4 regions of the Paludibacterium sp. B53371 genome follow, and region 2 is predicted to be linked to each of the others. Evidence: riboswitches for the same ligand, from Rfam matches in the RefSeq annotation. Region 2 holds a riboswitch; each other region holds the start of a gene.
What was found. A riboswitch is a leader RNA that binds a small molecule or an ion and turns the genes downstream of it on or off. The one in region 2 is predicted to bind cobalamin.

Region 1 (7,558 bases), 1.0 Mb from region 2:
TCTATGAAGAGCAGAAGCATGCCCTGGTGCTGATGGAGTATCTGCGTCGTTTCCGCCCGGATCTGCTGCCGAGCGAAGAAGAACTGCATGCTGTCCGCTTTGAGTTCGATCCGGCCCCGCAGCTGGAAACCCTGATGCTGCACTTCTGTGGTGAGGTACGCCTGACGCAGTGGTATCGCTGTGCCGCTGACTGGCATCAGGAGCCGGTCATCAAGCACATCTACAAGACCCTGTCGCAGGATGAGGCACGTCATGGCGGTGCCTATCTCAAGTACATGAAAAAGGCCATTGAGCGCTGTGGCAATGAGGCCCGTGCTGCCTTTGCCAAGATCGGTCTGCTGATGGCTTCTTCTTCCCGTTCCAACAAACCGCTGCATCCGACCAATCTGCACGTCAATCAGAGTCTGTTCCCGAACGACACCGTCCAGTCGCGTCTGCCCGACCCGGCATGGCTGGAAGCCTGGTTGTCGAGTCAGATTCACTTTGATGAAACTTGGGAAGCACGTGTGGTGGGTGGTATCCTTCGCAACTTGTCTAATCTGTTTGAGCGGCCGATTGAAACGATTCAATCCTTGAATCGGTACCGCAAAGAATTGACGGCGAGTCTGAAGGAGCCAAATGTCGTACCCAACCCCGCTGTTTGAGCAAAAACTGTGTGCCCCGGACGAACTGCCTGGCCGTTTGTCCGGCTTACCCCGCCCCCTGGTCTTTACCAACGGCGCCTTCGACATCATCCATCGCGGTCATGTGACCTATCTGGCCCAGGCCCGCAGCCTCGGTCAGGGACTGATCGTGGCGCTCAATACCGATGCCTCGGTCCGTCGTCTGGGCAAAGGTGCCGATCGGCCGATCAATCCGCTGGAAAACCGTGCGGCAGTGATTGCCTCTCTGGAGTGCGTGTCGCTGGTGACCTGGTTTGACGACGATACCCCGGCGGCCCTGATCGAGCTGATCAAGCCCGAGATCCTGGTCAAGGGAGGGGACTGGCCGATCGACAAGATTGTCGGTTCGGCAGAAACCCTGGCCCGTGGCGGTGAGGTGCATTCAATCCCCTTCCTTTTCGCTACCTCGACGACGGCCACACTGCAAAAGATCCGCGCTTCGGAGCCGGGTCATGGCTGATTGGCCGTTTGCCGTGCTGCGTGCGCTGTCGGATGGCAAATTTCATTCCGGCGAAGCCATCGCGCAGCAGCTGGGCTGCTCGCGCACGCTGATCTGGCAAGCTGTGCATACCATCCAGACCGAGTTTCAGCTGCCGGTCTTCAGCGTACGCGGTCAGGGCTACCGTCTGGTCGAGCCGTTCGACTGGCTGGATGTCGCGACCGTGCGTGCCGAGTTGTCTGCAGACTGTGCGGAAACCTGGACGCTCGCCGTCGCCGATCAGGTGGATTCGACCAATACCCAGTTGATGAACCGCGCAAACAGCGATGGCCTGCACGGACTAGTGCTGGCTGCCGAGCTGCAAAGCGCGGGTCGTGGCCGCCTCGGTCGCGCCTGGCATGCCCGGCTGGGGGACTGTCTGATGTTCTCGCTGCTGTGGCGCTTTGACCGTGGCCTGGCCGAGCTGGCTGGCCTGTCCCTGGCCATCGGCCTCGCGCTGGCGCGTGTGCTGCGTGCCCTGGGAGCCCCGGTTGAGCTGAAGTGGCCGAATGATGTGCTGCTGGATGGCCGCAAGATGGCCGGGATCCTCATCGAGCTGTCGGGCGATGCCCTTGGGCCGGCCGCCGTGGTCATTGGCATCGGCATCAACCTGCAAGCTCCGCAGGGAGTGGATCAGGCCGTGGCTGGTCTGCGCGAGTGTGGCATCCGCATCAGCCGCAATCATTTGCTGGCCCTGCTGCTCAACGAGTTGCATCAGGTGCTTTGCGCCTTCAACCAACATGGTTTCGAGCCGCTGGCATCGGAATGGATGGCACTGTCTACCCATCAGGACAAGCCGGTCCGGCTGAGCTTCTCGCATGGCCAGCCGATTGAAGGCGTGGCGCGCGGGGTGGCTGGCAATGGCGCCCTGCTGGTGGATACCCCGCAGGGTCGGCAGGTGTTTCATGTCGGGGAAGTCAGCTTGCGGAGTGCGACATGATTTTGCTGATCGATGCCGGCAATACCCGCATCAAGTGGGCGGTGTATCAGGGCGAGCAATGTCTGGCACAGGGGGCGCTGGAGCATCAGGCCATTGAAACCCTGTCGGCGCAGCTGGCGTCCTTTTCGCTGGCCCGCGCCTATGGTGCCGCCGTGGTGCAGCCCGAAGTTTGTCATCGCATCGAACAGCAACTGCCGTGTCCGCTGCAGTGGGTCGAGACAGCCGTGGTCACCGCCGGGGTACGCAATCATTATGTCGATCCGCGCCAGATGGGGGTGGATCGCTGGCTGGCCGTGCTGGCGGCCCGCCGTCTGGTGCAGGGCGATGTGGTGGTGGCCAGTGCCGGCACCGCGCTGACCGTCGAGGCGCTCACCGCCGAGGGGGACTACCTTGGCGGCCTGATCATGCCGGGCTATCGTCTGATGCTGGATGCACTGGCAAAGAACACTGCGCGGCTGGATCAGCCCGCCGGGCAATGGTGCGATTTTCCACAACAGACAGCCGATGCGCTGGCCAGCGGGGCACTGGATGCCATGGCCGGCGCCATCGGGCGGCTGCGGCTGCGGCTGGCGCAGCATACCGGTCGTCCGCTGGCGCCGTTGCTGCTCAGTGGCGGGGATGCCGGCAAAATCGCCCCGCTGCTCGCAAGCCCCTGTGAGATCGTGGATAATCTGGTACTTACCGGTTTATTAGAAGTGGCGGACAAGACATGAAGTGGTTTCTGGGCCTGGTCGTGGCATTGAATCTGTTTGTCGGCGTGGTGGCCTTGCTGCGCCAGCACGATCCCGTGGATATCCACAGCCATGAAGTCTCACCCGAGCAACTGAAGGTATTGCCGGCCGGCTGGCAGCCGCAGGCGTCGGCAGCCATGGCCGCCTCGGCGCCCTTCGTGGCCTCGGCACCCCTGACCCTGACCCAGACGGTCACTTCGCCGCTCGGCAAGGCCGCATCGGCCCCGGCGGCCTCGGCGCCGACTGCCAAGTCCGCCGTGTCGCCCAAGGGTGACAAGCCTGCTGCCAAGGCACCCGCCCAAAATGACAAGTCCGCCGCGCACGACAAAGCCAAGGTTGCCTCGGTGCCGGCCGCCCATGCCGGCGAGCCGGTGGCCCGCCAGTGCGCCCAGTGGGGTGGCCTGAGCCAGGCGCTGCTGGATCGTGTGAAGGGCGGCTTGCCGACGCTGCGTCTCAAGTCGGCGCAAATGCACAGCCAGCTGGTGGACGACAGCAGTGCGACAGGCGGTAATCTGCGCTACTGGGTTTACATCCCGGCCAAGCTGGCCAGCAGCAAACTGTCCGGTGAGTTGGCGCAAAAGGGATTCGACAACTACGTGGTGCAGAACGAAGGCGACTTCAGGGGGGCGTTGTCGCTGGGCCTGTTCGGCAAGCAGGAGGGGGCACAGGCACTGGTCGACAAACTGAAGAAGGCCGGCTACCCGAAGGCCGAGATCCAGGCTCGGGGCAAAACCCAGCTGACCCGTCTGGATTTCAGCGATCTGAGCGACAGCCAGTTCAAGGCGCTCGGTGCGCTGCAACAGCGCCTGACGCCGGGCATTGCCCTCAAGACCGTCGCCTGCGGACGATAGGCGATCAGGTGATCAGCAGGGGCGGAGCGATCCGCCCCTTTTTCATGCCGCTCCGCCGCCCAATGGCGCGTCCAGTCGCATCAGATAGGCCGGATGATCCTGCAGAATCGACAATTGCACGAAGCCGCCGGGCTGAACCGTGATCAGCCGTGCCACACTCCGTTCCATTTCCAGTAATTCCGCCAGCAGGATGGTAATCACCGGTGCATGGGTCACCAGCACGCGGTGACAGCCGCGCGAGGCGGCGATCCAGGCAGAAAAGCCGCTGAGCACGCGGGTATGGAAGGCTTCCGGCGATTCGCCGCCGGGTGGCGTCAGTTCGCCCTGGCGCCATTGCGCCTCCCAATTCGGTGTCTGTTCGCCCAGCTCGCTCAGCGGCACGCCTTCCCATTCCCCCAGATCCTGTTCGGAAAAACGCTCATCCACCTTGAGGGGGACCGAGGCGGCCAGCGCGCGCCGGACGGCGAATTCGCGGCAACGATTGAGCGGGGAGGTAGCCATGCAGGAGACCGGCGCCAGGGCGGCGATTTGTTGCCAGCTGCGGTCCATCATGGCACTGCCTGCTTCGGTCAGCGCTGCCTCGCGCTGGCCGGTCAGCAGGTTCTGGTGGTCGATGTCGCCGTGACGCAGCAGCGTCAGCGTATAGGGGTTCATGGCAGATCTGTCAGGTTTGACAAAGGCTTATGACCTTATTCCAAGTCAAGTTTTCTGGCAACCACAAACGGGTATAATGCCGCCGTCAGGTGCTTGCCAGCCAGTCGGCCAGGCGAGTGAAACGGGAAGCCGGTGCAAGACCGGCGCTGCCCCCGCAACGGTAAGGTCCGGCGTGTCCCTACGCCAGGGCTTCGCAACCAGCCACTGCCCTCGGGCGGGAAGGCGCGAAGCCAGTGACCAAGCCCGGAGACCGGCCTGGCCAGGGTGTGAGTGGATGCACACCCCACAATGCTTGGCGTATCGCGGGGAAGCGATCACACAGCCTGTATGCCTGCCGGTGTCATTCTGTCGTGCTGTTGTCCTTGGCGTGCCGCAATAAAAATGTTTTTACGGATGACAGAGAACATGTTCCAACTCAGACACGGTGTCGCCCTGGTCGCGCTTTGCTTTGCCGGCGCTGCCCTGGCCGATGATCTTCCCGAATTCAATGGTGGTGACGTGGTTGTGACCGCCAGTGGTGTACCGCAGACACGTGGCGTGGCGCCGGTCAGCGTTAGCGTGATTACCGCGCAGGATATCGCCAACAGCAGTGCCCGCACGGTGCAGGAAGTGCTGTCCTCTGCTGCCGGGATCAATGTAATTAATATGGGTGGAACCTCCTCTCAGGTTGATTTGCATGGATTTGGCATAGGCGGTATCAGCAATACGCAGATTTTGGTCGATGGCGTGAAACAGAATACCAATGATCTTGCCGCCCCTGACCTGAGCTATATTCCTTTAGCCAGTATTGAGCGTATCGAAGTTGTGCGTGGCAGTGGCGCCGTTCAGTATGGGAGTGGTGCAACTGGGGGGGTGATAAATATCATCACCACCGCAGGTTATCCAGAGAAGTCATCGGTGAGTCTGACTCAGATGTTTGGCAGTTTTAACACACGTCAAACAGATGCCCATTTCAATTTGGCAGGGGTACGCTTCAGCCTGGACGGTTATGGCCAGTCTTTGAAAACTGACCATTATCGCCTTAACAATGATGAACGCAGGGACGCAGGTGGTTTGGGGCTAAATTGGAAGCTCGACGATGGCAAAGTGCGCCTGTATGTCCGCTCTAGTAGCGATAGTGAGCGACTACCAGGTCCTGTGTATGTGCAGCCAGCAAACGGCGTGAATCAGTTTAATACTAATCCGACTATCTCGAATAAGTTGTATGACAATGGCTTTGTTAAAAATAATGAGGTTGGCGTGCAGGGTGATCAAGCCATAGGTCTTGGCCGTCTCTATTTCCAATTGGCCTCACGTGATAAACGTACGGATTCGACTTATGGGCCGAATAGCTTTTCTCATACAACTAGTTGGTGGTCGGACCAACGGTTGCTGACTGAAGATAGTGGCAGCCTACGTTATGTCCTGCCTTTTGCTGTGGATAATCGTGTCACAATCGGTACCGACTGGATGTTCGGGAATGCTACGGATAACTCTAATAATCTGCCAAATGCATTTCCCTATCTCAGCTCGACATCTTCCAAGCAACGACATCAGGCACTGTTTTCTGAAGCAGAGTTAGGTCTTTGGTCTGGCGCGCGTATCACCATCGGTGGTCGCGTCCAACGTGTAGATGATCTTGTTCATAACACCAATACTTATGCAACCTTTGGTTCGACCACAGATCTGGAGCTGCATGCATGGCAGTTGGGTATGAGGCAGGCATTAGGGTCAGACTGGAGTCTTTTTGCGAATCATGCCCAGAGCTTCCGCCTGCCAAACTCCGATGAGCTAGTCAATAACAACAATGTTGTTGCCCTCCAACCTCAACTGTCTCACGATCAGCAGCTTGGTGCAGAGTGGGTTAACCGCGATAGTCGTGTTCGAATTGATATATTCCGCTCTGATGTGACTAATGAGATTGCTTATATTCCGAATGCCATTACATTAAATTACGGGGCAAATGTGAATTTGCCTAAGACACGTCACCAGGGGCTTGAAGTAGAGGGGCAAACGCGGCTTATGCAGGTACTTGATCTGCATGGCAACCTAACTTGGCAAAAAGCCACATTTAAAGAGGGTAGTTACAGCGGGAGCAGCCTTGTAGGACGGTCTATTCCAATGGTCCCTCAGGTAATGGCCAACCTTGGGATATCTTGGTCAATAAGAGAGAATACTCGGCTGAATGTGGATGCTCAGTACGTAGGCAAGCAATATATGGACAATGATCAGGTGAATCAATATCCAAACCAGCTACCTGCCTATACTGTGGTGAACACCAAATTGACGCAGAAGTTCTCGCGCAATTTGAGCGGCTCCTTCAGCATCAATAACCTACTGGATAGACACTATGCAACCTATGGTGCTGTGATCCTTGACCCAAGCACGGGCATGGCTACCGGGTATGGTCTTTATCCCTCAGACTCGCGTACCTATCAGGCGACGCTGACCGTTAACTTCTAAGTTCGAACCCCCGCCCACCGCCCGCCATCCCAGCGGGCGGTCTATCATGCCGACTATGCAAACGAATCGATTTTCTGTCCGGTTGACCCTGGCCCTGGTAGGGGTGGTGGCGTCATGGAATACCCACGCCCAGGTCAGCGTGCGCGACGGCACCGGCACGCCGGTGACGCTGGCGCAGCCTGCCCGGCGCATCGTCACGCTGGCGCCGTCCACCACCGAGCTGGTGTATGCCGCCGGGGGCGGTTCGCGCATGGTGGCGACGGTGGCGTTCAGCGATTACCCGCCGGCGGCGAAACAGCTGCCGCAGGTGGGGGATCTGATGGGCGTCAGCCTGGAAGCGATTCTGCGCCAGCGGCCGGATCTGGTGGTGGCCTGGAAGGATGGCAGTGCGCCGCAGCTGTTGCAGCGTTTGCGTGCCCAGGGGGTGGCGGTGTTTGTCAGCCATCCGCTGGCGCTGGACGATGTGGCGCGCGAGCTGCAGTCCCTCGGCCGACTCAGCGGTACGCCGGCGGTGGCCGATCAGGCGGCTGCCGCCTATCGGGCGCGCATTGCCGCCGTGCGGCAGCGTTACCAGGGCCGGCCGCCGGTGACGGTGTTTTATCAGATGAGTCAGTCGCCGCTGTTTACCGTCAGCAATGCCAGCTATGTCGGCGCGGTGCTGCAGCTGTGTGGCGGGCGCAATCTGTTTGCCGGGCTGGCCGCGCCGGCGCCGCAGGTGAGCCGCGAGGCGGTGATTGCCGGACGGCCGCAGGTGATGCTGGCCGCCAGTACGCAGGAGCTGGCGATCTGGGATGGCTGGA
Region 2 (7,558 bases):
GCGCCGGCGAAGTGGTGCCGATTGCCAACCCCGGAGCCCTGGCCGGTGCCGTGTTGTCCCTGCTGCAGCACCCGGCGCGCTGGCAGGCAGCGCAACGTGCGGGCATCGCCCGGGTGGAGCGCTATTACACGCAGGCGCAGATGATTGGCAGCTATCGTGAACGCTATGAACGCTTGCTGGCGATGCCGCCGGATGGCGGGGAGGGGCGCTGATGGCCGGTATCGGATTTGAATTGCGCAAGATGCTGCGGCGTAATTCGCTGGCAGGCCTGTTGCAGGCGTATACCTATGCCGGCCTGATCAGTGCCGGTCCGTGGATGCTGTCCATCGTGGGCATCCTGCTGATCGGTGTGCTCAGCCTGCCGTTTGTGGTCCCGACCTTTCTGATTGCCCAGTTCCAGGTGTCCGTCACCTATCTGATCGCCGGCAGTCTGGTGCTGACCGGTCCGTTCCAGCTGGCCTATACCCGCTTTACCGCCGACCGCCTGTTCGAGAAGCGGCAAGATCTGGTGCTGTCGAATTTTCACGGCGTCGTGCTGCTGATCAATCTGGGCGCGTTGCTGTTTGGCGTGCCGACCATTCTGTGGCTGTTCCACGGTACATCCGGGGTGTATCGCCTGTTCATGCTCAGCGGCTTCGTGATCCTGGCCAATATCTGGATCGCCGCCATTTTCCTTTCCGGTCAGAAACGGTACATGCATATCCTGCTGGTATTCCTGATCGGTTACGGCGCCACCGTCGTGGGCTCGCTGCTGCTGAATACCCATGGTCTGGAGGGGCTGCTGGCCGGCTTCGTGCTCGGTCAGTGCGTGCTGCTGTTCGGTCTGCTGTTGCTGATCTACCGTGAGTTTCCCGGCCGTCTGTTCATTTCGTTTGAAATGTTCCACAAGGCCCATCGCCATACCGCGCTGATGTGGATCGGTCTGCTGTACAACCTGGGTATCTGGGTGGACAAGCTGATGTTCTGGTATGCCCCGGCCACCGGTCAGGCGGTGATCGGCCCGCTGCATGCCTCGATCATTTACGATATGCCGGTCTTTCTGGCCTATCTGGCGATCATTCCCGGCATGGCGGTGTTCCTGATGCGCATCGAAACCGATTTCGTCGAGTATTACGATGCCTTCTATAGCGCGGTCCGGGAAGGCGCTTCGCTGCAGCATATCGAGAATGTCCGCAACGGCATGGTCGATGCCCTGCGTACCGGGCTGTACGAGATCGTCAAGGTGCAGTCGATTGCGGCCATCCTGTTGTTTGCCAGCGGCGCCGAGCTGTTGCGCTGGCTGGGGATCTCGGTCCTGTACCTGCCGCTGTTGCAGGTCGATGTGATTGCCGCCAGCCTGCAGGTGGTGTTCCTCGGCATCATCAACATTTTTTTCTACCTCGACAAACGTCGCGTGGTGCTGGCGGCGACCAGCGGTTTTTTGTTGCTCAACATGCTGCTGACGGGAATCACCTTGCAACTCAACCCCGCCTGGTATGGCTATGGGTTTGCCGGAGCCATGCTGATTGCGGTGGTGATCGGGCTGGCGGCGCTGGATCGCAAGCTGGAGCGGCTTGAGTACGAAACCTACATGCTGCAGTAAGCGCAACTGGCTACATTTGTGCGTTGGACTTGACCTGACTCCGCGCGGCTTGTTTGACAAAGGGGTATACTGCGAAGCTATTTTATGTCGGACGACACGTCGTCCTGACATGACAATTGATCCAGGTGCTCTGACCCATGTCCATGGGAGGAGTGAAACGGGAAGCCGGTGACGCTGCCATGCAGCCAGTCCGGCGCAGCCCCCGCTGCTGTAGGCCTGACGAATCTGCCACATGCCACTGTGCCGCTTTGCGGTGCGGGAAGGCCGGCCGAGGAGGATGAAGGCGAGCCAGAAGACCGGCCTGGGTCATCGGTAGTGCCAATCTCTGGGGTGGGGAACGGTTCTGCGGTTGTGCGCCTGCGACTTCGGTGTGTGGCTCCGGATCGGATTTCCCTTGGTGATTGGCCGGCTTGGATCCGCCGGATCCGTTCTTCGCAAGGGAGAGCAGTTCATGCACATTGAAGATGGCATCCTGTCACCACAGGCATGCGCAGTCTGGTACGCGGCGACCGCCGTGTTCGTCGTTCCCGGGATTTATCAGATCAAACGCAAGGTACAGGAAAACCTGTCCTATAAGCCGTTCCTGGCCATGATCGGCGTGGCGGTCTTCGTCATTTCCGCCATGCACTTGCCGGTGCCGGTGACCGGATCATGCTCGCATCCTTGCGCCACGGCGCTGGCGGCGATTCTGGTCGGGCCCTGGGCGTCCGCGGTCATCTCCACCATCGTGCTGTTCTTCCAGGCAATTTTCCTTGGTCATGGCGGTATCACCACGATTGGCGCAAATACTTTCTCGATGGGGATCGCCGGCGCCCTGTCCGGCTATGTGCTGTGGAAAAGCCTGCGCGCGCTGAATTGCCCGCTGTGGCTGGCCGCCGGCCTGGCCGGGGTGGTCGGTGACCTGATGACTTATCTGGTCAGTGCCTTCGAGCTGGCCTGGAGTCTGCACGGCAATATGCCGCTGCTGACCCAGTGGATGATTTTCTTCATGGGTTATGCCCCGACCCAGTTGCCCCTGGCCCTGGCCGAGGGGGTGTTTACCGCCGTCGTGCTGCAGGCGATGGCCAGCCGCCGGCCCGATCTGTTGCCCGGCATCCTCGTCAGCAAAGGAGCCTGAGATGTCACATCCCGCACGCGATCTGTCGCAGAACCGTTTCTTCGATGGCTTTACCCGCTGCATGCTGGCCGTGATGTGTGCCTTGCTGCTGTTCATCTTTGTCTCGGCACGCTATATGAGTGCACACCAGATGGAAGCCGCCGGCACGGATGATCATGTGAATAACCTGGCGACCCAGGTCACGCAGCGCGATCATCATCCCTTCCTTGAGCTGCCGGGCGATGCCCAGGTCGGCGCTTTCTCGGTTGCCAACTTCTTTGCCGGTCTGATTGTCGGCTATCACTGGCTGCGGCTTTTCGGGCGGCGTGAAGGTCAGTGCCGTTGTCAGCAGGAAGACTGAGTGGTCAGCCTGGCACGCCATGATGCCGTCGCTGCCTCGGCCGCGGCCGGGGCAGATGGCCGCATCAAGACCCTGTTGTTGCTGGCGGCGGTCGTCGTGGCCTCGACTTTGCGGCATGGTGTGCTGGCGCTCGCGCTGTGGCTGGGGGCGCTGGCGCTGTTCGCGCTGCTGGGGCTCAACGGGCGCGATTTGTGTCGTCGTCTGCTGATGCCGCTGGGTATTGCCTGGGTGGTGCTGCTCAGTGTCATGCTGACGCGCGGCAGTCAGGTGCTGTGGCAAGTCCCGCTCTGGGGCTGGACGCTCAGGGTGTATGCCGAGGGGCTACAATACGGCGGCTTGCTGTTCCTGCGCATCATGGCTGCCGTGACCCTGGCGGCGCTGCTGGCGATGACGACCCCGATGGTGGAGATTCTGGCGACCCTGCGGCTTTGTCGAGTGCCGCTCATCATGATCGAGCTGGCTGAGATGATGTACCGCTACCTGTTCATTCTGCAGGACACCGCACAGACCATGCGGCGGGCGCAATTGAGCCGCCTGGGGGCCGAGGCCGGCTGGCTTGGGCGTGTGGCCGATGTCGGCCGGCTGGCGGCCAGCATTCTCATCAAGTCGCTGGATCGCAGCACGCGCATCTATCAGGCCATGCTGGCGCGCGGCTATGACGAGAACAGTCCGGTCATGACGCACTTCCGTTCGGCCATCTCCCGGCGGGATTACTATGTCGGCCTGCTTGGCCTGTGCGCACTGAGCTTGCTGGCTTTTTTCAATTACTGGCTGGGTTGACCACCGATGACACACCCCATGATCGAGCTGAATCAGGTCAGCTACACCTATCCCGATGGCTGTCAGGCCCTGCATCAGCTGGATCTGTCGATTGCTGCCGGTGAACGGGTGGCGGTGCTTGGCCCCAACGGCGCCGGCAAGTCGACCCTGTTCCAGTTGTTCAACGGTCTGTTGCTGCCGAGCTCGGGACAGGTGACCGTGGCAGGCCTGCCCGTCTGTCGTGCCAATCTGCCGGCCTTGCGCCGTCAGGTCGGCATGGTGTTTCAGGATGCCGACGACCAGTTGTTCAATGCCACGGTGTACCGTGAAGTGGCCTATGGGCCGATGAATATGGGACAGCGCGGCGAGACGCTGGACGCGACGGTGAAATGGGCGCTGGAGGTTGTCGGGATGAGCGATTACCTCAGTCGCAACCCCTTCAATCTCAGCGGGGGGGAAAAGAAGCGCCTGTCTCTGGCCTGCGTGCTGGCCATGCGTCCCAAGGTGCTGGTGCTCGACGAGCCGACCAATGCGCTGGACCCGAAGGCCGCCGGGATGCTGGTGTCGCTGCTGAATCAGATCAACCGTGAGCTGGGTGTGACCCTGCTGTTTGCCACCCATGATGTGGATATCGTGCCCTTGCTGGCCGATCGGGTGTTTCTGCTGGATCGCGGCAGAATGCTGCTGGGCGGCAGTCCGGCTGAAGTGTTCAACCAGCGCGAGGTGGTCCGGGCGATCGATCTGCGGTTGCCGCGGGTCGCTCATCTGGCCGAAATCCTGATGCGCGACGGCCTGATCCCGGAAGGTCCGCTGCCGCTGAGCATCGGTCAGGCCCGTACCCTGCTGCGACAGGTGCTGGCGGCCGAGGAGGCGGATAGGCCGCTGACTTTCTCCTCCCCGGCGCCGCGTACCTGCCAGGGGTAATCTCTCTGTTCCCGGGGCGGGCGTTGCCTGGCCCTCGCATCATCAAGCCGCCGGCAGCCACACTGCCTGACCACTGTCGGTGTGCGCCCGGCTGAATGGCAATCCGTACAGGGCCTGCAGCAGGGTCTGGTCCAGCGCTCGGGTCGGCACATCGCCCACCAGTTGCCCGGCACGCAACAACAGCAAACGGTCGAAATGACGAACGGCATGATTCAGGTCATGCAGTACCGCCAGCAGGGCATGGCCGCGTTCGCGGGCAAAGCGGTCGAGCTGGCGTGACAGCAGGTGTTGCAGGCCGGGGTCCAGGGCACTGAGCGGCTCGTCCACCAGAATCAGCCCCTGGCGAATATCCCATAGCTGGGCAAACAGCCGGGCCAGATGCACCCGCGCCGCTTCGCCGCCGGACAGGCTGTCGATGCTGCGTCCGAGCAGATGGCCGCAGGCGGCGAGGGCCGCGGCCGCGGCCACGAACTGGCCGGTCAGGCCATCCTCTCGGCCCAGGCGTCCCAGGGCGATGACTTGCTCGACGGTCAACGCGAAAGCGACCCGGGTGGATTGCGGCAGGACGGCCCGGCGGCGGCTCAGGGCGGGGAGCGACCAGGATGCCAGCGGCCGACCGGCCAGCAGGATGCTGCCCGACTGAGGGGGAAGATCACCGGCCATGGCATGCAGCAAGGTGGATTTGCCCGCGCCGCTGGGGCCGAGGATGGCGACCCGTTCACCCGGGCCAATGGCCAGGCTGAAGGGGCCGAAAGATTGCTGGCCCTGGGCCAGCCGGCAGTGTTGTAGTTGCAGCAAGGTATCCATGCTAGCTCCGGGACAGGGAATGGCTGCGCAGCAGCGAGAGGAAAAAAGGCACGCCGAGCAGGGCCGTGAAGATACCGACCGGCATTTCCGCCGGCACGGCCAGCGAGCGAGCCAGGGTATCGGCCAATAACAGCAGCAGGGCGCCGATCAGCATGGAGAGCGGGGCACTGCTGACTTGATCTGCCTGCCCCAGACGGCGGGCAATGTGCGGGGCGATCAGCCCGATGAAGCCGATCATGCCGCACCAGGCGACGGTGATGCCGGCCAGCAGCGCCACGCGCCAGGTCACCGCACTGCGCAGGCGCAGGACCGAGATACCCAGGTGACCTGCCGTGGCCTCTCCCAGCGCCAGCGCATTGAGCTGGCGACACAGCGCCGGCAGGCGCCAGAGTGTCAGCACCATCAGAACCAACAGCAGGCCGGCCAGCAACCAGTTGGCGGCTGCGAGCGAGCCCAGCGTCCAGAATGACAGGCTGCGCAGCTGTTCATCATTGGCCAGATAGGTACACAGTCCGATCAGGGCACCGGCCAGGGCGTTGAGGGCAATCCCGCACAGCAGCAGACCGCTGATCGAGCCGGGCGCCAGCCAGCGGGCCAGACGATCCAGTCCGATGCAGACCGCGAAGGCGCCGGCAAAGGCCGCCAGCGGCAGCAGCCACTGACGCAGTGGCTCGGCCAGGTTCAGACTGTGTCCCAGCACGATGCACAGTGCAGCGGCGCAGGCCGCTCCGCTGCTGACGCCCAACAGACCCGGGTCGGCCAGCGGGTTGCGGAACAGCCCCTGCGTCAGCGAGCCGGCCAGCCCCAGCGCCGCCCCCACCAGCAAGGCCAGCAGCAGGCGCGGCAGCCGCAATTGCCACAGCACCCAGCCACTGCCGTTCAGCGGCCCCTGCCACGGCGCCAGCCAGTCATGCCAGCCAATGGCCACGGCGCCAAACTGGGCGCACAGGGCGAGCAGTCCCAGACCGACCAGCGCCAGCCACAAGGCAGATTGGCGCGCACTCATGAGTTTTGTCCTGCAGGCAGGGTCTGCACCAGCCAGTCGACCGCCTGCGGCAGGCGCGGGCCGAAGCCGAGCAGCAGCAGGGCATCCTGCGACAAGATACGCCGCTGCTGGCCGGCGGGTGTCTGTGCCACGCCAGGCAGCCGCAACACGCCTTCCACGCCACCAGCTGCCGCCAGTCCGTCACCGGAGAGCAACAGGGCATCCGGTCGGGCGGCGACCACCGCTTCGGCGGTCATGGGGCGATAGCCATTGAAACCTTGCAGGGCATTGCGCGCGCCGGCATAGCGCAGCATGGCATCGGCCGCCGTGCCGTTGCCGGCCACCAGCAGTTGGCCCGGGGCGGCGTTGAGCATGAACAGCACTCGTGCCGGTGGCGAATGTCGTGCCGCCACCTTGCCCTGCACCTTCTGCCAATCGCGCTGCAGCCGGGTTTGCAGCTGGGCTGCCTGCGTGGTGCGTCCGGTCAGCTCGCCGACGCGGGTGATGCGGCTCAGCACGCCTTCGAAGCGGTGGTTGCCAGGCAGGATGTGCACCGGCACACCGGCTGCGCTGATCTGGCGCAGTACGGCAGGCGGACCGGCATCCTCGCTGGCCAGCACCGCTCCGGGGGCCAGCGACAAGATGCCTTCGGCCGACAGGGTGCGGGCATAGCCGACGCCGGGCAGGCTCTGTGCAGCGGCCGGGAAGCGCGAGGTGCTGTCGACGCCGACCAGCTGCCGTTCGGCCCCGAGGGCATAGATGATCTCGGTCAGCGCCCCGCCGACGCAGACCAGCCTGGCGTTGTCAGGACGGGAGGCGGCCCGCAGCAGGGGCGACAGCATGCCCAGTCCGAGCGCTGCCGCCCCTTGCAGCAGCGCCCGGCGCGGCAGGATCAGACCGTGCATGCCGTGGCCTCGTCTTGCAGCCAGTCCAGCAGGGCGCGCCAGTCGCTGCGTTCCGGCAACCCCGGCTTGCGCGCGCCAAACAGCATGGCAATGGTTTCGCCCGCTGCGTCAAACAGCTCCAGCGAGCACACCAGGCCGT
Region 3 (7,558 bases), 1.0 Mb from region 2:
GTGGCGTCAGATGGTCGATGATGACGGCGTGGGCGCGGCGCTTGGCCTGCGAGCCTTCGCCCGGATCATTCAGGATGAAGGGATAAAACAGCGGCATGTCACCCAGAACGGCATCGGGGAAGCAGTCTTGTGACAGACCTACGCCTTTGCCGGGCAGCCATTCCAGCGTGCCGTGCTTGCCGACATGCACGATGGCATCAGCCTGCCATTCGTCGCGCAGCCAGCAATACAGAGCGTAGTAGTGGTGGGTCGGCGGCAGGTCCGGGGTGTGATAGATGGCATCCGGATCCATGCCGTAGCCGCGCGGCGGTTGCAGGGCGACAAAGGCATTGCCGAACTGCATGCCCGAGAAGTAAAGCTGCTCCTGATGCACATAGGCCGTACCGGGGGCCTCACCCCAGCGCTGGTTCATGCGTTGTTGCAGCGAGGCGGGCAGTTCGGCGAACCATGCTGCGTAGCGTGCCGCCGGCACCCGCGCAATCGCCTGCATCATCTGGGTACTGGTCAGGTAGTCCTGGTCGTAGGCTCCCCGGTCAATCAGCTGGTGCATCAGGCTGGTGCTGTCTGCCGGCAGTCCCTCGACCTGATAGCCATGGGTCTGCATGGCTTGCAGGATGGCCCAGAGCGAGGCGGGGGAGTCCAGGCCGACGGCATTGCCGATCTGTGCCGCCTTGCTATTGGAGTTGGTGAAGATGAAGGCGATGCGTTTCTCGTGCGCCGGGGTGGTGCGCAGCCTGACCTGACGTGCCACGATGCCGGCCAGACGGCGGACCCGGTCGGGCACCGGGGCATAGCTGGTTTCGCTGCTGGCCTGATCGGCATGCGCCTCCTTGAAGGAAACCGGCACGCTGATCAGTCGGCCGTCAAACTCCGGCAGTGCCACGTTCATGGCGGTGTCCAGCGGGTTGAGGCCGCGGTCGGCTGCGAGCCACTGCGCCTCGGTCATATTGCTGGTGATGGCTTGCAATACCGGCACATCCAGTTGCTCAAATGCGCTCACCGACCAGCCTGCCTGGGTCGCACCGTCAGGGTTGACTTCGCCGATGGCAAAGGAGGTGGTGTTGACCAGCGCCTCGATCGGCTCGGCCAGCAGATCATTGAGCGCCGCCGGCAGTCCTTGCTCGCCCGGCGTGCGCAGCGAGGCGGTAAACAGTGGCAGGGTGTTCAGCTGGCGCTCGTGCAGGGCATCGATCAGGGCATCGACAAAGCGGGTATTGCCGGACAGCCAGTGGGCGCGATAGAACACCAGGCCGACGGTCGGCCATTGGGGGTTGCGGATGGCGCGCCAGTCATCCAGCGTTGCCAGGGCGCCCAGTTCCGGATGGTACAGGCCGTGGTCCGGCAACGTGAGCGGCTCGGCATAGCCATGACCGGTCATCAGCAGGCGGTCGGAGAGACAGCGCAGCATGTGAGCCAGATTGTCGCTGCCGCCAGCCTGCAGATAAGCGTTGATTTCCTGTTGCAGCCCGTGGCCGACATTGCACAGGGCGGTCAGGTCCGGGTCGGGCTCGCCGGTGCCGCTGATGATCACCAGATGGTGATGGTGCTGGCGGATATGGGTCAGCAACAGGTCGAAGCCGGCGATGGCTTCGGCGCGGCCCAGGACGCGTACCACGAAGACGCTGGTGTCGCGCAAAGGGCCGTTCAGCAACTGCTGCATGGCCTCAGCACTGTCGATGGCTTGCAGGTTGATGCCGTTGACGGCGACAAAGTCGGCGGGCAGCGGGGCGCGCAGCAGGGCGGACAGATCAGTGCCGGCGTGGCTCAGCAGGGCAATGCCGTGACTCATGCCACACCTTCGGCAGCATGGACGGACAGGAAATGGTAGCGGTGCATCGGCGCCCTCGGATGACGTTGTGTCGTCGAGAGCGAGGGCAGCAGTCTGGGGAGAATGGTCCGGTCTGCATGCTTGTCCACCAGTACACCCCGACTGGTTCTAGCTCACGTCGACAAGTCTGACGGCCGGTCTCCTGGCTCGCGCGTCATCGCCTTGAATCGCCTTCCCGGTCGGATGCCCGGTGGCAGTGGATTCAGACTCTTCGCTTACAGTTGCGGGGGCAGCTGCGGCATTGAACCGCATTCCCGTTTCACCCGTTGCAACACGGGCACCGTCATGTAAAGGGCGAATATTACGTGATGAATGGGTAACTTTGGTAAAAAAATGAACAAAGTTTGACTTAGGTCGGGATAGGAGGGGGGAGTATCCTCCGGCGGCACAGGCAATCGTTTGCCTGTGCCGCCGGCGTTAGCTTTTGACCAGGGTGAAGCTGGCCAGCGCCTGATCCAGTCGCGCCCAGTCACTTTCTTGCGCTGGCAGACCGAAACGCAGGCTTGGCGGCGCGTCGAATAAGCGGGTGAGGATGCCCTGGCTGGCCAATTGCCGATGCAGCATGGCCGCTTGCGGATGGCACACCCACTGGAATAGCGGCGTGGACCCGCCTGGCGCCAGGCCATGCCGGCGCAGCAGCGTGGCCAGCCGGTCACTTTCGGCCGGCAGGCGCTGGCGCATGGCCGCCTGCCAGGCCCGGTCCTGCAAGGCCATTCTGACGGCCTGGCGTGCCGGGCCGGCCAGGGTCCAGGGGCCGAGCTCGTCCTGCAGTGCCTCGATCAGCGCTGGCCAGGCAAAAACAAAGCCGGCGCGCGCGCCGGCCAGGCCAAAGAATTTGCCGATGGAGCGCAGGATGATCAGGCCGGGCTGTCCAGCCAGCGGCAGCAGGCTGCGTTCCGGTGTGACGTCGAGGAAGGTTTCATCCAGCACCAGCCAGCCGTCGCGTTGACGCAGGCGCGCATGCCATTCGCGCAGTTGGGCCGGCTCGGGCAGCCAGCCGGTCGGATTGTTGGGGGTGCACAGCTGCAGCACGTCCACTTGCGGCAGCGCGGCATCAATGTCTTCCGGTGCCAGGCGCAGAACATGGTGTCCCTGCTTTTGCCAGGCGTACGGGTGTTCTGCGTAGGTCAGTGTCAGCATGCCGACCCGGCAGGGCGGGCGCAGGCGCGGCAGGGTCTGGATGGCGGCTTGCGAGCCGGCCACGGCCAGTGGTTGTGGCGCCGCGTAGAAGTCACTGGCGGCTTGCTCCAGACCGTCGTCCAGCTCCGGCAGGCGCTGCCAGCTACTGGCCTCGATGGCCGGAACAGGCCAGCCATGCGGGTTGAGGCCGGTCGAGAGGTCGACCCAGTCTTCCAGGGCGATACCGTATTGTCGCGCGGCGGCGCGCAGTCCCCCTCCGTGCTTAAGCATGCCAGCCTCCCCAGCACAATGCGGCCAGCAGTCCCAGCAGTCCCCAGGCCCACATGCCGCGCCGGACCAGGGCGACGGCGCGGCGGATGTCGGCCATTTCTGGCTCGCGCCCGGCGCCGAGGGCGGGGCGCGCCTTGATCTTGCCGTGGTATACCGCCGCGCCGCCCAGCGAGAGATTCAGGGCGCCGGCGCCGGCGGCCATGACCGGCCCGGCATTCGGGCTGTACCAGGTCGAGGCCTGTGCCATCCAGCAGCGCCAGCCGACACGGGTGTTGCCCAGCAGGACATAGGTCAGCGCGGTCAGTCGCGCCGGAATCAGGTTCAGCAGGTCATCGAAGCGTGCCGCGGCCCAGCCGAAGTACTGGTAGCGCTGATTGCGATAGCCCCACATGGCGTCCAGCGTGTTGGCCAGCCGGTAGAGCACCACGCCGGGAGCGCCGGCCAGCAGAAACCAGAACAGTGCGGAAAACACGGCGTCACCGCCGTTTTCCAGGACGGATTCGACCGTGGCGCGCGCAATCTGGCTTTCTGTCAGCTCGTCGGTCTGGCGGCTGACGATCATGCCGACCCGCTGGCGTGCCAGCGGCAAATCGTGCTGCTCCAGCGCACTGGCCACCGCTTCGGCGTGCTGTGCCAGGCTTTGTGCGCCAATGGCCAGGTACAGCAACAGCACGGCGACGGCGTTGCCCAGCAGCGGCAGACGGGCGAGGGCCCAGGCCAGCAGTGTCAGGGGCAGCAACAGCAGGCTAATGCCGCAGAGCCCGCGCAGGCGCATGCGCCAGGCCGGTTCGGTGTCGGGGTGGCGCGGGTAGAACATGGCTTCTACGCCTTGCGTCAGGCGGCCGAATCCAACCAGCGGATGGTAGCGGCGCGGTTCGGCCAGCAGGCGGTCGAGCAGCAGGGCAAGCAAAAGAAAACTGGCGTTGATCACTTTGTCGGCCTATATAATTCGGCTCTTGCGACCCGAATGGGTCATGGAAAAAGTCGCCATTCTAGGACGAGTGCAAGAAAAATGCGCGTCCGGAGATCAAATCATGTCTGCAAAAACCCTGATGATCCAGGGCACCACCTCGGACGCCGGCAAGAGTACGCTGGCCGCCGGGCTGTGCCGTCTGCTGGCCCGGCGCGGTGTCCGCGTTGCGCCATTCAAGCCGCAAAATATGGCGCTCAATAGTGCCGTGACCGTGGATGGCGGCGAAATCGGACGCTCGCAGGCGGTGCAGGCCCTGGCGTGTGGCATTGAGCCGCATACCGATATGAACCCGGTCTTGCTCAAGCCGAACAGCAATATGGGATCACAGGTCATCATCCAGGGGCGTTCGATCGGCAATATGGATGCCGTGCCCTATCACGCCTACAAGCCCAAGGCCCGTGAGGCGGTGCTGGCGTCGTTTCACCGGCTGGCCGAACAGTATCAGTGCGTGGTGGTGGAAGGGGCCGGCAGCCCGGCAGAGATCAATCTGCGCGAGGGCGATATTGCCAATATGGGCTTTGCCGAGGCGGTCGATTGCCCGGTGTTGCTGGTGGCGGACATTGATCGCGGCGGGGTGTTTGCCCATCTGGTCGGTACGCTCGAATTGCTGTCGCCCAGCGAGCGCCAGCGGGTGGTGGGGTTTGTCATCAATCGCTTTCGCGGTGACATCGCTCTGCTGCAGCCGGGGCTGGACTGGCTGGTGCAGAAGACCGGCAAGCCGGTGCTCGGGGTCTTGCCCTATCTGATGGGCTTGCATATCGAGGCCGAGGACAGCATCAGCCAGAAAGGCTCGGCCGAAGCCGGTACCGGGCGTGCGGTCCTGCGCGTGGTGGCACCGGTCTATCCGCGCATCAGCAATCACACTGATTTTGACCCCTTGCGTCTGCATCCCCAGGTTGAACTGACCCTGGTGGGGCCGGGGCAGCCGGTGCCGCCGGCCGATCTGATGATCCTGCCGGGCAGCAAGAGCGTGCGCGATGATCTGGCCTGGCTGCACCAGCATGGCTGGGCGCCGGCGATCCGGCGTCATCTGCGCTATGGCGGTAAATTGATCGGCATTTGCGGCGGGTATCAGATGCTCGGCGGGCAGATTCATGATCCGCTCGGGCTGGAGGGGGCCCCGGGCAGTTGCCCGGGGCTGGGTTTGCTGGACATGGAAACCACGCTGGCAGCCGAGAAATGTCTGACCCGGGTGGAAGGGGTACTGGCGGGCAGCGGGGCCTCGGTCACCGGTTACGAGATTCACATGGGGGTGACGCAAGGTCCGGCACTGGACCGGCCTGCGGTGCTGCTGGCGGACAAATGCGACGGGGCGATGTCGCAAGACGGGCAGATCATGGCCACGTATTTGCATGGACTGTTCGATCACCCGCAGGCTTTGCAGTCCCTGCTGGATTGGGCGGGCCTGGCGAGGGCTGAAGTCATCGATTACCCGGCTCTGCGCCAGCAGCACATTGACCGGCTGGCAGATTCGCTGGAGGCACATCTCGATCTGGTGCGTCTGAGTGCCGTGCTGCCGGGGCTGGGCGCCTGACGCGTTCCAAGGTCCGGCGCCTTTTTGATGGTGGCTCGCGTATCATGGCGGGATTGTAGAGATTGCACAGACAGGAATGAACATGTCATCGGATATTCGGCTTGACGCCAAGGTTTACCAGGCCATCGAGCAACACTGTACCCAGGGTGATCATTTCACCGAAACGGATGAACTGGCGCTGGCGCTGGACGAGTATGCCAGGGCCTGGGCCTTGTTGCCCGATCCGCAGCGTGCCTGGGAGGCCGCGACCTGGATCAAGATTGCCATGGCCGACGTCCATTTCTTTGCCGGTCGTTTTGCCGAGGCGGAGGCCGAGCTGGACTATGCGCTGACCTGTCCGGGCGGTCTGGGCAATGCCTATATCGATTTGCGCATGGGACAGGTGCTATTCGAGCAGGGGCAACTGGAAGAAGCGCGCGAATGTTTGCGGGATGCCCTGGATGCGGCCGGTGAAGAGATCTTCGACGGCGAAGACGACAAGTATCTGGCGCTGCTGCGCAGCTGAGGCGGGGGTGGCATGCAGGATGTTCAGCTCATGACGCCTTATCAGTTGCTGGGGGGCGAGGGGGTGGTGCGCTGGTTGTGTGACCGCTTCTACGACATCATGGACCAGGAGCCTGCAGTGGCTGCCCTGCGGGCCATGCATCCGGCGGACTTGTCCGGTTCGCGCCAGAAACTGTTCATGTTTCTTTCCGGCTGGCTGGGCGGGCCGCAGCTGTATGTCGAGGCCTTCGGCCACCCGCGGCTGCGCATGCGCCACCTGCCCTTTGCCGTGGATGAAGCCGCGCGCGATCAGTGGATGTTCTGTATGCGCCAGGCAGTCAGTGAACTGATTGTGGAAGAGGCGCTGAAAGAAAAGTTGCTGGCCGCGTTTTATGACACGGCAGATTTCATGCGCAATCGTTGATGGAGAAATGCCATGGAAAAAGTCTGTCCCGTTGATCAGACCGAGTTGCTGCCGGAAGGGCGGCAGTGGCGCTGCCCGAGCTGTGCACAGGCTTTCCGCGTGCAGGGACGGTGCCTGGATTGTGGTGCCGAGCTGGAGCGGCTGCAGGCCTGTGGTGCCAGTAACTGGTTTTGTCCGCAGTGCAATGAGCTGAAGTCGCGTGCTCGTGTCCAGACGCGCCTGCAGGTGGTCGAAGCGGGGTGAGGCGCCTCTGCCGCATCGTGTTTTATCTGGCCGGGTGATTCCCGGCTTTTTATTTGCTCACGTGAGCATTAATTTGTTTTGTCGGTACGCAGCGGGTGCTGGGTGAGGGGTGTGGCAAATATGCGACGTTCATGGCATCAGGGTGATGGGCGCAAGGCCGGGGAATGGTGTTTAGAATTTCAAACATCATATAGTGATATCGACTATCATTTGGTCGAAAATGTAGTGATATAAACTGGCAAATTAAAAAAACGCCATGCAATTTTGCATGGCGTTTTGCGTTTTTGCAGCTAAATCACAGCTTGATCAATGTGCTCTTCAGCTCGGTGTATTTTTCCAGTGCGTGCAGCGACTTGTCGCGGCCGTTGCCGGATTGTTTGAAGCCGCCGAACGGGAAGTTCATGTCCCCGCCTTCGTCGTAGCAGTTGACCCAGACTGTGCCGGCGCGCAGGCGGCGCGACACCTGGTGGGCGGTGCTCAGATCGGCCGTCCACACGGCAGCAGCCAGACCATATTCAGTGTCATTGGCGATGTGGACAGCCTGGTCGATGGTGTCGAAGGTGATCACCGACAGCACTGGTCCGAAAATCTCTTCGCGGCAGATGGTCAGGTCAGGGCGCTCGCAGTCAAAAATGGTCGGCTCGATGAACAGGCCCTGGGGGT
Region 4 (7,558 bases), 1.1 Mb from region 2:
ACGCCGGAGCGCGAGGCGCTGTACAAGTGGGTCGGTCCGCTGGTTTATAACGACTGGGTGTTGTTTGCCATCAAGCAGTCCAGCCACCCTACCCTGACGGATGCGCTGCGCAATTCGCGCATTGGCAGTTACAAGGGCGATGCGATTGTCGACTGGCTGACCGAACGCGGTTTCAATGTGGATGTGGCCAATAGTGATGATCTGAACCCGCGCAAGCTGATGCTGGAGCGGATCGATTTCTGGGCTACCGGCAAGCTGATCGGCCAGTACTGGTTGCGCCGGCAGGGCTTGCAGGACCGGATTGAGCCGGTGCTGACCTTCAACCGGACCGAGATGTATCTGGCCTGCCAGAGGGACATGCCGGATGCACTGATTGCCGATCTGAACCAGCGGCTGCAGGCGATGTACAAGCGCGGTGCGGTGCGGCGGATTTACGACGCCTACGGCTATAAACCTTGAGTGATCCGATGCGGGGTCAGGTCTTTCATGTTGCGTCTTGATGCAAAATGAAAGACCTGACCCCGGTGTTTTGTTCGGTGTTTGCTTTACAGGCGCTCTGCCGGTACGACGTGCAGGGGCTTGGGGGTGGCGCTGGTGGCGCGCCAGGCGGCGTTGAAGTGGTCGATGACTTGTTCGCCTGTCAGGGCGAAGGCACTGAGTGTGGTGTGGGCATCGCTGATGACGTGGACTTCGTAGCCGCGTGATACGGCGTTGCGCAGGGTGCTGTCGATGCAGAAGTCGGTGGCGCAGCCGCCGATCCACAGTTGGCGGACGCCATGCTGTTCAAGCAATGCTGCCAGGCCGGTGTCGCAGAAGCTGTCGCCATAGGTCTTGCCGAGGTAATGGTCTCCCGCCTGCTGGACCAGACCGGGGTGCAGTTGCCAGGCGTCGCTGCCGCGTTCCAGGCCGGGTTCTTCGTGCTGGATGAAGATGACCGGGTAGCCGCGCTGGCGGGCTTTGGCGCTGGCGAGGTTGAGTTTGTCGAGCACCTGGTCGAGGCGCGCGGCGCGCGGCTCGGCGTCGACCACGCCGTTCTGGACGTCAATGATGAGCAAGGCGGTATCGGGCATGGGGCTTGGCTTTCTTCATGGGCTGGGAGGTGGGACGGGCATCAGGCTGCCCGTCCCCGGGCTTCATGCTGTTACAGCGTGCCGTTGCTCACGTACTCGACGTCGTTGACGATGTTGTTCTCGTCAAAGGTGACAATCAGCAGCTTTTGATACTGTTTGAGGCTGAAGACCGTGCCACTGACCTGGACGTAGTGGTAGATGGCCGCATTGCCGGTCTTGAGTTTGATCAGCGGGTACAGCGCCTGGCCACTCGGTTTGCCGAGCAGGGCGGTGACTTGATCTCGGGTGGTCTTGCCCTTCTGAATGGCGCTGACTTTGCTGTCGTCAAAGTCGGTGGCATCTTCGGCAAACGAGCCGATGAATTCTTCACCCACCAACACATCCTGGAAGGTCGAGAAGGTCATCGAGCGCGCCGGAATGACACCGGGCCGATGCCCGGTACCGCCGGAGACGGCATAGGCATACTGTGCCATCTGGACTTTCTGCTCATTCTTGAGGATTTCGCCGGTTTGGCGCGGGCTGCCCATGACACGGGTGACATCCGCCATGGTGGACTTGCCCAGGGCCAGGTCGGCCGTGCCGGGACGCTTGAAGTCGGTACCGGCACAGCCGGTCAGGAGTGCCAACAGGAAAGCACTTGCTACGAAGCCAGTCATCTTCATTTTTTAGTCACTTTATCTCTATCTAGGATCAATCCCGGCGCTGACACCACTCGGGTATCGACGCGGCATGACATTATAATTTACAAATACATGCATTGTGACGGATTGTGTCTGATTGATTGCGATAGGTTAAGTGCGTTGGGTGCTGAGCCGTTCCAGCATGTCGGCCTGAAGAGGAATCAGCCGCGGCTGGCGCTCGTGGATGGCAGCCACTCCGCCCAGGGCAGGCTCGGTGACGACGTAGACGATGGCGCGCTGATCTCCGTTACTACGGGTCTGGATGGGGTTGTCGAGCAGGATCAGGGCGCCCTGGATGGCCAGCTGGCCGTCGATGGCAAACCAGTGTTCGGCGCGCTTGTTGTCGCGCTCCATGAAGGCACTGCAGGGGATTTTGACCGGGCGCGGTTTGAGGCGGGTCCATTTGCCGGCCAGCAGACTTTCGCGCCGGGCGCAGGCGCCGGCCGGCACGCCCCTGATGTCGGCGCCGTGCGGCAGGCCCCACTGGACCCAGAGGAGGCTGCCGTCGCGGCGCAGTACCGGCAGACGCGGGCTGTCTTTGTAGTAGTAACGTTGCTGGTCGTATTCGATGGCGGCACACATGGCTGGATTATGGCATGTGTGCCGTTTTTTTGACGGGTCAGGCGCGTTCGGGAGCGGGGTTGTAGCGCATGGCGGTCTTGGGTTGCAGCGTGGGCAGCAGCAGGCCGAGCAGCGGGCAGGTCATGAAGGTGGTGACCAGGGCCATGACCACCATCATGGCGAAGATGGTGGGGGTCAGGATGCCGATGTCGTAGCCGATGTTGAGCACCACCAGTTCCATCAGGCCACGGGTGTTCATCAGTACGCCCAGTGCCCAGGACTGGCGCCACCGGACACCGGTCCAGTGGGCGGCGAGTGCGGCACCGAGGACTTTGCCGACGGTGGCGACCAGGATGATGCCGCCGCAGACCAGCCAGGCATGCCAGCTGTCGAGCAGGCCGATTTCGGCGCGGATGCCGGTGTAGGCGAAGAAGATCGGCAGCAGCACCACGGCGGTGAGGTCTTCGATTTTCGCGCTCAGGCTGGTCTGGAAGGTGAGTTCGTGCGGCATGATGACGCCGGCGAGGAAGGCGCCGAACAGGGCGTGGATGCCGATGACTTCGGCCAGCAGGGCCGAGCCGAGGCCGACGCAGAAGACGAAGGCGAGCTGGGCGCTGGTGAAGGTGCCGCTCTGGGTGGCGGGCCACAGCAGGCGGTGGGCCAGGGGCCGGATCAGTTTGATCATCAGCACGACGTACAGGGTCGAGGCCAGCAGGACGATGACGGCGTGGTGCAGGCTGCCGGCCTTGACGATGCCCAGCACGCCGGCGAGCAGGCACCAGGCGGTCACGTCATCGACGGCGGCGCAGGCAACGGACAGGGTGCCGACCGGCGTGCCGCTCAGTCCCTTGTCGTGGATGATGCGCGCCAGTACCGGGAAGGCGGTGATGCTCATGGCGATGCCGATGAACAGGGCAAAGGACGAGAAGGCCACGTGGCGCGGACCATAGTCGCGATAGAGCCAGAACGACAGCAGGGTGCCGAGCAGGAAGGGCAGCAGGATGCTGGCGTGGGAGACGACGATGGCGGTGCCGGCGCGCTGGCGCAGGCTGGACAGGCGCAGGTCGAGGCCGACCACGAACATGAAGAAGATCAGGCCGATCTGACTGAAGAAGTACAGCTGCGGCATGGCGCTTTCGGGAAACACGAAGTGAAAGCCCTGCGGCCAGAGTTGGGCAAAAACCGATTTGCCGAGCAGGATGCCGGCGAGCATTTCGCCGATGACCGGCGGCTGGCCGATGGCTCGCAGGCCAAAGGCGCACAGACGGGAGAAGGTCAGGATGATCAGGATCTGCATCAGCAGGCCGACCAGTGGCAGGGTGGCGTTGTGGCCGAGTGTGCCTTGCAGGGAGGCCAGCCAGTCGTCGGACTCGTTGGCGGCCTGGCTGAGCCAGACGGGGGTGCCTTGCGGGCCCTGACTGAGGATCCACAACAGCAGGCTGACAGACAGCACCAGCACGGTGCCATAACCCAGTACATGCCAAAAAACTCTTTTCATACAGCGCCCTCCGACGTTCAATGCGGGCTTCTCCCTGCGCTCGTCGCGGATGGTAGCACCGCCCTACCCTGCTGGCATGAGGGTTAAAGCAATCTGACCCCCTTTCGATCAATTGAGTCGCGATTCTGAATGCCCCGGCGCACAGAACGGGGTCAGGTCTTGTATTTTGCGTTTCGATGCAAAATACAAGACCTGACCCCGTGCGGGGGGTGTTGCGAAGCGCGCACAACATGCTGATTTTTTATCGTTTGACGTGTTTTCCGCCCGGCGGGATCATGGCGCCCTGGATTCAGGTGCCCTGTGTTCCTTTCGGAACGGGGTGAAACGGGAAGCCGGTGCCGCTGCTGTTGCAGCCATGCCGGCGCAGCCCCCGCTGCTGTAGGCCTGACGACGCGATCACCATGCCACTGGATGTTGTCTGTCCGGGAAGGCCGGTCGCCGAGGTGGAAGGCAAGCCAGAAGACCGGCCTGATTCCTGGGTGCTCTGCCCCCTGTCTGGGAGTGCGGAGGTCCCGCGAGATCCGTCCCCGGGGTGGGGAGTGGTGCTCTGCCTGCAGCCGTGTGTCGGCCTGCCTGTCTGCGCCTTGTCTGCTCTGTCCCCGTGGTGGTGTTCTCGCCTGGTTCGGCGCGGTGTGTCCGTGGCCGCTTGTCTCCCCGGTGGGGGGAAACACCCTTGTGAGCATAGCTATCATGAAGCAACAGCAATCTTATCTGGTCGCGACGATCGGTTCGAAAACCCGTTATGGGGGCGAGGTGGTGACGGCCACTTCGGAGATGGAGTTGATTGCCCGGGTGGGCGATACGGTGCGTTATCCGGATGGTTCGGAGACGGTGATCATTTCGGGTGCCGGCAGTCTGTTGCTGCTGGCCGGTCGGCCGGCGGCGATTGTCGGCAGTGCGCTGGCCAATGGCGATTACATTATTTCCAGTCCGCAGTCTTGTTGTGCAGTGATGCCGTCGGACAAGTCGGTAGCGGGGTTCCTGGATCCGGATTATCTGCCGGGCAAGGTGGCCTGAGTCGCAGCAGCGAGAGAACGGGGTCAGGTCTTGTATTTTGCATCGGGATGCAAAATACAAGACCTGACCCCGTTCTGTTCGATGTGCATTTTGCGCCGGGATGCAAAATACAAGACCTGACCCCGTTCGATGAAAAAGCCGTTCATCGTCAGATGAACGGCTTTTTTCGGGATGGCAGGCGACGCAGGGCGTCGCCTGTTCTGCTTGTGGGCTTACTTGCCGCCCAGTTCTGCCTTGGCTTCCGGCATCGGCAGCTTGCCTTGGGCAACATGGCGTTCGTAGCGAGCAACCATGAACCAGCCGATCAGTGCGAAGACCACCACACCGATGATGGACATCATGCCTTCTTTCATGTTGGCACCGACGTCTTCACCCAGGTAGGCGTGATACAGCGGGGAGGCCACGGTGAACAGGTTGGCGAAGCCGATGGTCAGCATGGCGCACCAGGCCATGAAGATGCCCGAACCGTTGGAACGGAAGATGCGGATCGGCTTTTCTACAGCATCGTTACGCAGGTAGTGAATGTAAGCGTAGATGATGAAGATCACCGGTACGGTCATGGTCACGTTGGTCAGGGTCACCAGGTTCTGGATCAGGTCGGCCACGGCGTCACCACCGAAGGTACCCAGGGCGATCAGCACGATCACCAGACCCAGTTGCCAGCGCAGTGCCACGGTCGGCATGCCGTTCTGGTTTTCCTTGCTCCAGCTGGCCGGGAAGATGCCTTGCGGCACGCCTTCGATCATTTGCTTCAGCGGGGCGTAGATCAGCACGAAGAAGGCACCGGTCAGGGCGCAGAACATCGACACGCCGGTGTAGGCGGCGAAGACGTTACCCATGGTGTTGCAGGTGCTGGCGGCAGCGCCCAGGCTGCTGGCCAGGGTCGCGCCCAGGGTGTACATGAAGTAGTACACGGCGTTACCGGCGTAGAACAGGCCGGTACCACCCTGGCTGGTCTTCATGACGTCATGCAGGACTTGCGGCGAGTTGCGGTCGATGAACCAGGTCGCAGCGAAGATACCGAAGCAGTAGACGAAGATGCCGACGCCGGCGCCGATCAGCAGACCGCGCTTGACGTTGCGTTCCGGGTTTTCCAGTTTGTCGACCAGACCACCGACGGCTTCCACGCCACCGTAGGCGAAGATGGCGTACACGGCGAAGCCGAACAGGCCAACCAGACCGGTGATGCCATCACCAGCGTACTTGGAGAATTTCGGTACGGTGGTCATGTCAGCCCAGCTGTAGGAGCTGGCCGGATGGAAGCCGTGGGCTGCCAGGATGATGAAGGCACAAACCAGCAGGATCACGTTCAGCGACATCACGGCGATACCACCGATGGAGGCCAGTTTGGCCAGCTTGGTGACGCCGAGGGTGATCAGGTAGGTGACGAACGAGATCACGATCATACCGATCACGCCCATGCCGATCGGGCCAAGGGCTTCCTTGACCAGGCTGGTGGCGTGGCTGAAGCCGCCATCAATGAACGGCGACATGGCATAGGACAACGGAATCGTGATCATCGAGGCCACGTTCATCATCCATACCACGTAGGAGAACCACCACATGAAGATGGTGATGAAGCCGAGTTTGCGGCCGAAGCTGCCGCCAACGCTCTTCTCGATCCACGAGAAGATACCGCCCTTTTCGCTCTTGAAGCTGGCACCCATCTCGGCACAGATGATGGAGTACGGCAGGAAGAACGAGAAGCCGGTGAATACATAGAACAGAATCGAGGATTGACCCATGTAGAAAATACCGCGCGATACGTTGGAGAAACCAAGTACCGAGGTAAAGAACATGAGGACGAATCCAACCAATGTAATTTTATGAGCTGGAGTCTTTGCTGACACGATACATCTCCCTGAGTGGATTTCGAGCGCGTTCCGTTTGCTGCTTATCCGGCGGAACAGTTCGAAACCGGTTCTAACTACGAGCTATTGCCTTGTGGGCAATGACGCCTGATCTGCCTTGGCATCGCCTGCCGGACCGCAGGCCGGCGCCCCTTTCGGGTCCAGAGACTGTGACATCTCTGGCAGGTCAATCAGGCGTTTCAGGTGTAGTACACGGCCATCCAGGTCTGGCAAAGATCAGCGATATGACAGACAACCATCCACGAACTGCCTGTCAGACCCGCCAACCCCTGTTTTTATTGTTCGTCCTGGAGGCTCGCGCACATTATGCTCATGCACAAAATGACAAGACGTTGTCGTTTATCAAAAAAACCACTATTTGACATGTCATCTCATACATATGCTGCGTTAATGCACCAGGAGGGCATGATTTCTGTTTATCGGGTATAAGCTGGCAATCTATCCGCAATCTTTTCAGAGTGCGCTAGTTCGCTGAATTCGCGATAAATATCATCTTGTCCTGTCTGGCTGAGCACTGATTTCCCGCCTGAATGACGGGCAGGCACGCGCCGCACCCGGCGTGGGGTGCAAAGCCTGTGTTACGGAACATTACCTCTTGCTGATATGACAGACAGCTGGCATGGCCGGCTGCAATGTGACGGCGGATCGGACAGTCCCGGACAGCCGGTTTCTGTGTCGATCCTGCCGACGTCAGAGGATGGCACTGCAGAATGCACATCGCCCGATGCGGGGCGACAACACTGCTGGCAAACAACCGCAAAAACAACGCCTTGCACAAATCAGTCTGATAAAGCCCCTGACGGCGCTTCACCAGGGCGGCAATTCTAGCACTACGCGTCTGATTTCTAAAGACAAATTAAC

Region 1: another riboswitch for cobalamin. It lies ahead of JNO51_RS16165 (TonB-dependent receptor); the one in region 2 lies ahead of JNO51_RS03620 (energy-coupling factor ABC transporter permease).
Region 3: another riboswitch for cobalamin. It lies ahead of JNO51_RS08650 (cobaltochelatase subunit CobN); the one in region 2 lies ahead of JNO51_RS03620 (energy-coupling factor ABC transporter permease).
Region 4: another riboswitch for cobalamin. It lies ahead of JNO51_RS15715 (PAAR domain-containing protein); the one in region 2 lies ahead of JNO51_RS03620 (energy-coupling factor ABC transporter permease).

The regions. Positions count from the first base shown of each region.
Region 1 is NZ_CP069163.1:3,382,840-3,390,397, reverse strand. It holds gene JNO51_RS16195 (ferritin-like domain-containing protein) at 1-644, shown strand, start outside; gene JNO51_RS16190 (adenylyltransferase/cytidyltransferase family protein) at 619-1,122, shown strand; gene JNO51_RS16185 (biotin--[acetyl-CoA-carboxylase] ligase) at 1,115-2,080, shown strand; gene JNO51_RS16180 (type III pantothenate kinase) at 2,077-2,793, shown strand; gene JNO51_RS16175 (SPOR domain-containing protein) at 2,790-3,662, shown strand; gene JNO51_RS16170 (histidine phosphatase family protein) at 3,705-4,316, opposite strand; cobalamin riboswitch at 4,387-4,590, shown strand; gene JNO51_RS16165 (TonB-dependent receptor) at 4,722-6,758, shown strand; gene JNO51_RS16160 (cobalamin-binding protein) at 6,814-7,558, shown strand, end outside.
Region 2 is NZ_CP069163.1:759,624-767,181, forward strand. It holds gene pelF (GT4 family glycosyltransferase PelF) at 1-212, shown strand, start outside; gene pelG (exopolysaccharide Pel transporter PelG) at 212-1,582, shown strand; cobalamin riboswitch at 1,689-1,902, shown strand; gene JNO51_RS03620 (energy-coupling factor ABC transporter permease) at 2,034-2,699, shown strand; gene JNO51_RS03625 (hypothetical protein) at 2,701-3,039, shown strand; gene cbiQ (cobalt ECF transporter T component CbiQ) at 3,040-3,819, shown strand; gene JNO51_RS03635 (energy-coupling factor ABC transporter ATP-binding protein) at 3,838-4,722, shown strand; gene JNO51_RS03640 (ATP-binding cassette domain-containing protein) at 4,765-5,529, opposite strand; gene JNO51_RS03645 (iron ABC transporter permease) at 5,531-6,535, opposite strand; gene JNO51_RS03650 (hemin ABC transporter substrate-binding protein) at 6,532-7,419, opposite strand; gene JNO51_RS03655 (hemin-degrading factor) at 7,407-7,558, opposite strand, start outside.
Region 3 is NZ_CP069163.1:1,796,672-1,804,229, reverse strand. It holds gene JNO51_RS08650 (cobaltochelatase subunit CobN) at 1-1,789, opposite strand, end outside; cobalamin riboswitch at 1,943-2,128, opposite strand; gene cobD (threonine-phosphate decarboxylase CobD) at 2,246-3,238, opposite strand; gene cbiB (adenosylcobinamide-phosphate synthase CbiB) at 3,231-4,169, opposite strand; gene JNO51_RS08635 (cobyric acid synthase) at 4,273-5,745, shown strand; gene JNO51_RS08630 (tetratricopeptide repeat protein) at 5,828-6,250, shown strand; gene JNO51_RS08625 (group II truncated hemoglobin) at 6,281-6,652, shown strand; gene JNO51_RS08620 (zinc ribbon domain-containing protein) at 6,665-6,895, shown strand; gene JNO51_RS08615 (aldehyde dehydrogenase) at 7,191-7,558, opposite strand, start outside.
Region 4 is NZ_CP069163.1:3,287,945-3,295,502, forward strand. It holds gene JNO51_RS15690 (ABC transporter substrate-binding protein) at 1-459, shown strand, start outside; gene JNO51_RS15695 (cysteine hydrolase family protein) at 546-1,070, opposite strand; gene bamE (outer membrane protein assembly factor BamE) at 1,142-1,726, opposite strand; gene JNO51_RS15705 (hypothetical protein) at 1,862-2,332, opposite strand; gene JNO51_RS15710 (cation:proton antiporter) at 2,370-3,809, opposite strand; cobalamin riboswitch at 4,084-4,296, shown strand; gene JNO51_RS15715 (PAAR domain-containing protein) at 4,500-4,826, shown strand; gene yjeM (glutamate/gamma-aminobutyrate family transporter YjeM) at 5,039-6,625, opposite strand.